Linked DNA regions of Limnospira fusiformis SAG 85.79. The main gene of each other region encodes a partner of the protein of the gene in region 2 in a complex. Links are inferred from orthologs where the notes say so. Each region holds a gene or a part of one and is shown on either strand. Other genes may lie near its edges.

Region 1 (4,054 bases), 3.2 Mb from region 2 along the record:
ACCAAAGATTCCCTGTTGTCCACCACTGCTGTGATCAAACTGGTCAGAAATAAAGCCAGTGGGGGGGGAAGCATTCCATCGACTGACAAAACTATCAACTCTTTCCTGAATTACTTCTGGGTTAGTAATCATGACTATACTCAAAAGTAATCCGAGACCTCCAGCAATAGGAATAAAGCGCTTTAGATTAGCAATTTGTCCAGTGAGAACCAGTAGAATAATTGTCACGACTGGCACTAATGCTAAGGCAATACGCTGTCCAGAAATCACAGCATTAACAAATACTAATGCCATGCCAATTAATCCGGTTATACGCCATTTCCCTGATGGATCACTAAAGGCTGTAGCAAAGGTAAAAAATGCGTTAGCAATTAAAAACCAAGCCCACTGCCAAGGAGCGACAAAGGTTCCCGGAAGTCGGATCATATTTTGGGAGGGGCTAAAAACTAAAGAACCGCCTACGAAACACTTATACTCGATGGTTGCTTGAAACAGATCATCCCCTGTCAGATGGTCAGTTCCTTGACAGCGACCACTAGCAAGAAATTGGTATTGTACCATCCCCAAAAGGCAACAGATAATTGCCAGTATTAGAGTCAGGCGAGTGAGAAACAGCAAATCTTTTTTGTCTCTAATGTGGTAGTAGGCACAGGTCATTAGTGGAATATAACCCATAAATACCTTTAAACCCAAAATTCCCATAGCTATGGGTTTATCGCCCGGTCTGGGGTCAAGTTGTTGCAAGCCATTCACACAAATGATGGTGAGAATACAAAAACCCAAAAGAATGAGCAAAGGTTGTTTAATAGCCTTGGGAATAATGATAGGGAGTCCTTTACTTTTCCAGTCTTTATACATAGAAGCTAAGGCTGGAAAATAAAAGCCATCTTTGGCAAGCTGAAATATGACATTTCCGCCCCCAATCCAGTAAGTAATAGTTCCAGAGAAGGGCATATAGATTAGGAAACCCCACAGACCATGGCGGGGGTATTTATAGCACAGAACCAAGACTAATATGCCACCACCACCAGCAATGGCGAGTTTTTCATCTTTGACGAAAAACAGAGCCACCCCAACGATCGCACCAACAATTAGAGTGGGAATTACAGTGCCTAGAACAGCTTTAACGTCTTTAGCAAACTGGCGCTGTTTAGCTTTAAGTTGGGCTTTAGTTAGGGTCGGCTTTTTCTGCTGTTGTTTGGAGTTTTTTTTCCGGGACTTCTTTTTTTTAGATTTAGTCTTAGATGCCATTTTGGGTTCAATTCTAAGTTGGGCAGTAACTAGGCATTTGTAACTTGCTCCCCGACTAAAAACCGCCTTGGTTGGTCACGCTAATCCAAATTATATACCAACAACTAGGGGACTGCCGAATCTGATCCGCCCTGTTATCCCCATCATGAGGAGAGATTAGGCAATTAAGTATTGTTGCACCACTCCCACTAAGCGATCGCACCAATATTGCACCAGATTAGGGTTAGCCGCTTCTACCATAACTCTGATCAGCGGTTCAGTACCAGAAGCGCGCACCAGTATGCGACCTTGATCCCCCATATCAGCTTCAGCATTAGCGATCGCATTTTGTAGAGGTTCGCAGTTTTTCCAATTACGGCGGCTGTCCGGGTTCTCAACTCTGACATTTCGTAACAGTTGAGGATAGGTGAGGAAACTATCATCCACCAGTTGGTTGAGCGATTTTTGCGATCGCTTCACTAAAGCTGCTAGGTGTAATGCTGTCAGTAGACCATCTCCTGTGATGCTGTAGTGATGACAAAGGATATGGCCCGACTGTTCACCCCCCAACATAGATCCCGTGCGCTTCATTTCGCTGTGGACGTGCTGATCTCCCACCGGGGTGCGGATCATTTTTCCTCCCAGTTTTTCCCAGGCTCTCTCAAATCCCAAGTTTGCCATAACCGTAGAAATAATCAAATCCTGGGGCAGTTGCTCCGCGTTTCTGAGGGTCTGACCCCAGAAGTATAGGATATAGTCCCCGTCAACGGTACGACCCTGGCTATCGACCGCTAACACCCGATCTGCGTCCCCATCAAAAGCAAATCCTAAATCCGCTTGATGTTCTACAACCGCTTGGCGGAGTAGGTCCAGGTGCGTAGACCCACAGTTAACATTAATTTTGTGACCGTCGGGAGACTCATGTAAACAAATTACTTCCGCCCCCATTTCTCTAAATACTTGGGGGGCAATATTTACCGCCGCACCCCAAGCCAGATCCAACACAACCCGCATTCCCTGTAGGTTAGTAGTTGGTAGCAGGGGACCATATAGCGAATCAGCATAATTCTGGATTAATTCCGGTCTGTAGTAATGTTGTCCACACGACTCAGAATAAACCGGGAACGCTTCCGCCCCGCGTAGGGCTGCTTCTATTTGCTTCTGGAGGTCGCTGGAGAGTTTTGTGCCGTCTGCGCCAAAAAATTTGATTCCGTTATCTTCTGGGGGGTTGTGGCTGGCGGATATCATCACCCCGCCCATAGCTTTACAGGTTTGGGTGAGGTAGGCTACTCCCGGAGTAGGACAAACTCCTAAATTCCATACTTCTAGTCCGGCTGCCGTTAACCCCGATGATAAGGCCATCGCTAACATATTACCCGAAATCCGGGTATCTTGTGCCAGGATGACTGGCCCTAGATTTTCCTGTTGCTGGCGGAGAATTTGTCCGGCCCAAAAGCCTACCTGTAGCGCCAGTGGCGCGTTGAGAAGTTCTCCGACTCGCCCGCGAATGCCGTCTGTACCAAATAGGGGACTACTAGGAAGTTCCCCCCCAAATGCGGGACGGGTTTTGGCGGGGTTGACTGCATTTGCTACTGGGCGGGATAGTTTGATGTTCTGGGAAGGGACTGGTGTTGATACCATGTTATTCACTCCTCTCGATGTTCACACACTCACAGAGGAGGATAGCACGTCCGGAACTGAGGAACCTTGATCTACAATTCAAGTCTTGAGTTGATGTCTGGGAGGGTATGAGGGTATTTTAAGTTTTGCGATCGCCTTTCATTAGCACTCAGCTAATCATTATGGCCATGACCTAGCTAGACGTAGTTAGGGGTTATTTGGTTCCTAGATTTAAGGGTCAACTGATAGGATTGATAGGATTTTATGTTATTCTCAATCCCTTGACAGCCTCTGGGGTCGAGACTGATACTGAGAGCATATTCAATTCATCATTTGGGGAAAAGTTAAGTTTAATGTTCAAAATTAATCAAGGGCGATCGCTGATTATTTATCCGGCTATATTAGTTGTGATTATCGCTCTAGCCGGAATAGTTTGTTATTATCCTATTATTAACTCATTTTTTCTGTCAGATGATTTAGTTTTAATTGCCATCTTTCAACAGGTCGGCCCTTGGGGATTGTGGGTCAATCAACAACATGGTCAATCCTTGTTTTTTCGTCCGGTTCTGAGTTTAATCAGTTTCCTAGATTATCAAATTTGGGGTAACTATCCCCTCGGTTATCATTTAACTAATTTGGGATTCCATCTCAGCAATGCTTTAGCAGTAGGTTGGATTGCTAGTTTATTAGTTCGGAATTTTCCCATTCGTCGCCACTATAAAATAGTTTTACCCTATATTTCCGGGTTTGTATTTTTACTACTTCCTAGTCACACCGAAGCAGTTTCCTGGATTTCCGCGCGCACAGATGTCATCTCTAGCTTTTTTGGGTTTGTCGCTTTTATCGCTTATTTAATCGGCAGAAATTCCCGATATAAATATCCTTATATATTATCCCTGCTCCTATTTTTTATGGCAGTGTTATCCAAGGAATCTCTCGTCACCTTTCCTGGGTTGATTATTTTGTTTGAAATTTACCATTATTTTACCCATAAACAAGATGGTAAATTGTGGAAAAAAAGACTAGGCTTAATTATTCCATATTTGGCAGTTTTGGCGGTTTATTTTATCTGGAGAGTTATCAAAATTGGTACACTGGTAGGGGGATACGGCGAGGATATTCATTTAAGGTTTGATTTCGGTCATATTGCCCAAAATTTGATTATCTACCCAACGAGAACTTTTCTTCCCCCTATTTTTAACTC
Region 2 (4,189 bases):
GACCGCCCAATCTCAAGCTGAATGGAATGCGGTAGCCAGTGAGTGGCAAAAAGCCAGTGAACTCATGAGCCAGGTTCCACAGGACAGCGAAAACTATCAGGCTGCTCAAGAGAGGGTTGGCCAGTATGCTGAGAATCAGCGTATAGCGCAACAACGTGCGACCACTGCGCCCTAGGGAAGATATGATATGAGGTATAGCCGTGACTAATAAACAAGCCAGATCACAGAAACCATGGCCGGGCAGTATCAAACCCACCTATTATACGCTGTTGGGCTTGCATCCCTCGGCATCATCCATGGAAATTCGGCGGGCTTACCGAGAGCTGAGTAAACGTTATCATCCAGATACAACAGATTTATCAGAAGATTGTGCTAAGGCTAAATTCCAAGAGTTGAATGAGGCGTATAGCATTCTGAGTAATCCCGATCGCCGTCAAATCTATGATCAAACTATTAGTACAACGCGGGTGATCACTCCCCCCACTGAGATTAATTATCGGCACCATTCGAGACCATCAAAATCGAGGCATTCCAGCGCGACGGAAGCGATCGCCGCCGAAAATCGGCCTTTATCTCCCGGAGAACTATTTGCTCTGTTAATGATGGCAGTCAGTTTGATAAGCTGTTTAGGATTAGCAATAGCGATCGCCATGTTTCGTTCAGATATAACCCTTTAAGCGAGAAAAATTTTCAACAGCAATCAATTATGACCTTACCCAGTCCCAATACCCCCCTATATAATCATCCCCTACCAGAAATCGAAGACTGGTTACGTTCCCTTGGTGGGGAACAGGACTCCCAGGAACTCCATTCTTGGCAAGTAGAAAAGCCCACCTGGAAAGCGGAGCTATGGTTAGATATTGACCAAATAACAGTCCGTTACATTGGCGCAGGTACAGACGGCCAAGACATTCAACGGTCTTTTAAATACTCCCTGAGTCGTCAAGATATCGAACAAGCGGTTTTTTCCGGTCCCTAATTCATTCACGAGTACCCACCTTACCAAATCGACGCTCTCGCTGCTGATAAGAACACAGGGCCAGGTGAAACTCATGGCTGTTAAAATCCGGCCAGAGAGTGTCAGTCACATAAATCTCAGCATAAGCGATTTGCCACAGCAAAAAATTACTAATCCGTAATTCCCCACTGGTGCGAATCAATAAATCCGGGTCAGAAGTTCCGGCTGTATACAAATACTTTTCAAATAAAGCCCCATCAATGGCTTCCGGTTCGAGAGTACCCTGTTTAACCTGGTTGGCGATCGCCTGACAAGCCCTAACAATCTCCTCCCGTCCCCCGTAATTAGTAGCCACAGTCAACAAAATCCCCTCATTATTGCGGGTAGTCTCCATTGACTTCTCAATGCACTCTCTCAGAGAACCGGGAAGCCGATGCAAATTACCCACAAACCTAATCCTAACCTCCTCCTCCATCATCTCCTCAAGTTCCCGCATGAGAACCCGCTCAAACAAAGCCATCAAAAAATCTACTTCTTCTAGGGGTCGCCCCCAATTTTCCGTGGAAAAGGCATAAACCGTTAAAGCATTAATTCCCCAATCACGACAGTAACGGAGTAAATTCTTGAGAGCATCAATCCCTCGCCGATGTCCCATAGTGCGTGGTAGTCCCCGACGTTTCGCCCAGCGACCATTACCATCCATGATCACCGCGACATGGTTTGGGAGGCGATTTCGGTCAAGGTCAGCAGGTAACTCATGTATAACCCTTGGCTTTCGACTCATTTTTTCTCCCGAGAAGCTGACGAACGAAAACGGAACACCTGGGAAATGAACGACCACCTCTTTAATCCTATTCGCCGTTTAAGGGTATCTATGGAAATAGGAGGCTTAGTTCTATCATCCCCCGCCACAAAAGACCGAGCTTCTAATAACTCCTTGAGTTTACTACTGGTTAGGGGTCGATTCAGTACACCTTTATCAGCCAGAGAAATTGACCCGGTTTCTTCAGAAACCACAATACATACACACTTAGCAACCTTTTCTGTAATGCCCATAGCTGCTCGATGGCGGGTTCCCAACTGTCGCGAGGCTATCCTTTCAGACAGGGGCAAAATCACCCCGGCAGCAGCCACCCTAGAGGCTCTAATCAGCACCGCACCATCATGGAGTAGAGTTTTAGGCTGAAAAATCGTCTGTAGCAGTTCCCTGGAAACTTCGGCATTTAAACGCACACCCGGAACGGAAAAATCACGCTCATCAATGGGACTGCCTATTTCAATTATAATCAAAGCCCCAGTACGGTTTTGAGAAAGTTCTTTGACCGCCTCGACAATTTGATCAATGACTCCATCGGTTTCAGGGATACCTTTTCGGCTGGCAGCAAACAGTTGCAGCACCTCCCCTCGCCCTAATTTTTCCAGAAATTGTCTAAACTCTGACTGCAAAATCACAGCCATAGCCACTGCGGAACCAGTTACCAAACTATTTAGGGCAATATAAAGCAGTCTCAGATTAGCCCAATTACTGATCGCCGTTGCCAACATTAACACAATGAAACCTCGAACCATCCACAAGGTTCGACGCTCTCCAATAATCACAAGGACGATATAGGCGACGGCAAAAACCAGTCCAATATCGATGCTGTTAACCAACCAGGACTCAAGCCAGGCAGGGTCTTGACTTTGACCCGAACTCATTGAACGCGATATGAGGTTAAAACTATTGACATCTTCCCGAACTCCCAACTTATCGATAATGAATTAATTATCTATATTGCTGGGGACTCGATTCCTCATCCTTAAATGGGGACAGGCATGATGCGGGGCGATGTCTAACCCCGCGTTAGTTACTTAAATTAAGGCATCAAGGGCGATCGCCAAGCCTCTCGGGTAAACGATCCTGACGAATCAGATCCGAATAGGTCTCCCGTTGAATAATTATCGAACTTAGGGAATCATTCACCAGAACGGCTGCCGGACGAGGCAGACGATTATAGTTAGAAGCCATACTATAATTGTAGGCTCCTGTTGCCATTACCACCAAGATATCACCAGTTTGACAATCTCCGGGGAGATGGGCTTGTTGAATGAGGATGTCCCCAGATTCACAATGTTTGCCAGCTACTGTTATGGTTTCGGTTAATGGTGCGGACATCCGATTAGCAATTACCACTCTATACACAGATTGATAAGTAATCGGACGGGGATTATCTGACATTCCCCCATCAACGGCTATATAAGTCCGCAGATCTGGAATCTCTTTGCGAGAACCAATCGTGTAAGCAGTGATCGCAGCCGGACCAATAATCGATCGCCCTGGTTCACACAACAGCTTAGGTAAAGGGATTTGGCGCTGTTCACAGGCGGCGACGACGGATGAGGCGATCGCACTTACCCAACTTTCAATACTGGGGGGGTCATCATCTTCTGTATACCGAATCCCTAGACCTCCCCCCACATTAACTTCGGTAATATTTAAACCATACTGACTGCCTTTAGTGACCGCATCCATTAGCACCCCAGCTAAGTCTTGATGGGGTTGCAGTTCAAAAATCTGAGAGCCAATATGAGCGTGAATTCCCTCGCAGCATAGAGATGGGTTACTGCTGACAAATTTAAACACCTCATCAAGTTGATTAGGATCAAATCCGAATTTACTATCAAGATGTCCGGTGCGAATATACTCATGGGTGTGACACTCGATTCCTGGGGTAAATCTGATCATCACCCGCACGGGGGATTGTACAGACATTTCATCTGCCAATTCCACCAGGTTGGTCAGGTCTAGCCAGTTGTCAGCCACTACAGTACAGCCAGTGCTAATGGCTAACTCCAGTTCCGATCGCGATTTATTATTACCATGTAGGTAAATCTTATCGGGACTCACCCCCGCCGTTTTCGCGGTGTATAGTTCCCCACCAGAAACCACATCAGTTCCCAAACCTTCCGAGGCAACTATTGCACAAATCGCTAAACAATTCCATGCCTTAGAAGCATAGAGAATCAGCGATTCTCCCGGATAGTATTTCGCCCAAGCCTCCCGGTATTGACGGCAAGCAGTACGCAGGGTCACTTCATCTAATATATATAGAGGGGAACCAAACTGACTGACCATTTCCGCGACATCACAACCCCCAATTTCTAGGTGGTCTTGGTGGTTGACCTTAGCGGTGAGGGGTAACAGTTGTTGGTTAGGCGATCGCTCGGTTGTGCTTTCTTCCGAGTTGAGTA

Evidence for each region. The genes of interacting proteins can lie anywhere in the genome.
Region 1: the proteins of cdaA (region 2) and glmM are in contact, whole or in part, in a crystal structure (PDB 7OJS), measured with the Bacillus subtilis proteins. The link is inferred for Limnospira fusiformis SAG 85.79 from one-to-one orthologs.

The regions. Positions count from the first base shown.
Region 1 is NZ_CP051185.1:733,791-737,844, reverse strand. The notes cover bases 640-3,450. They hold glmM (phosphoglucosamine mutase), read right to left. Parts: upstream 2,872-3,450; coding sequence 1,408-2,871; downstream 640-1,407. Other genes in these bases: HFV01_RS03560 (hypothetical protein), read left to right, coding at 3,204-3,450; hpsL (hormogonium polysaccharide biosynthesis protein HpsL), read right to left, coding at 640-1,251. Outside these bases: more of hpsL, read right to left, coding at 1-639; more of HFV01_RS03560, read left to right, coding at 3,451-4,054. UniProt on the Bacillus subtilis protein: Catalyzes the conversion of glucosamine-6-phosphate to glucosamine-1-phosphate. Glucosamine-1-phosphate is used for cell wall biosynthesis.
Region 2 is NZ_CP051185.1:3,951,552-3,955,740, forward strand. Bases 698-3,643 are described here. They hold cdaA (diadenylate cyclase CdaA), read right to left. Parts: upstream 2,657-3,643; coding sequence 1,739-2,656; downstream 698-1,738. Other genes in these bases: HFV01_RS18550 (DUF3143 domain-containing protein), read left to right, coding at 707-979; uppS (undecaprenyl pyrophosphate synthase), read right to left, coding at 981-1,742; lysA (diaminopimelate decarboxylase), read right to left, coding at 2,823-3,643. In the rest of the region: HFV01_RS18540 (hypothetical protein), read left to right, coding at 1-175; HFV01_RS18545 (J domain-containing protein), read left to right, coding at 201-677; more of lysA, read right to left, coding at 3,644-4,189. UniProt on the Bacillus subtilis protein: One of 3 paralogous diadenylate cyclases (DAC) in this bacteria, catalyzing the condensation of 2 ATP molecules into cyclic di-AMP (c-di-AMP). Upon expression in E.coli leads to c-di-AMP synthesis.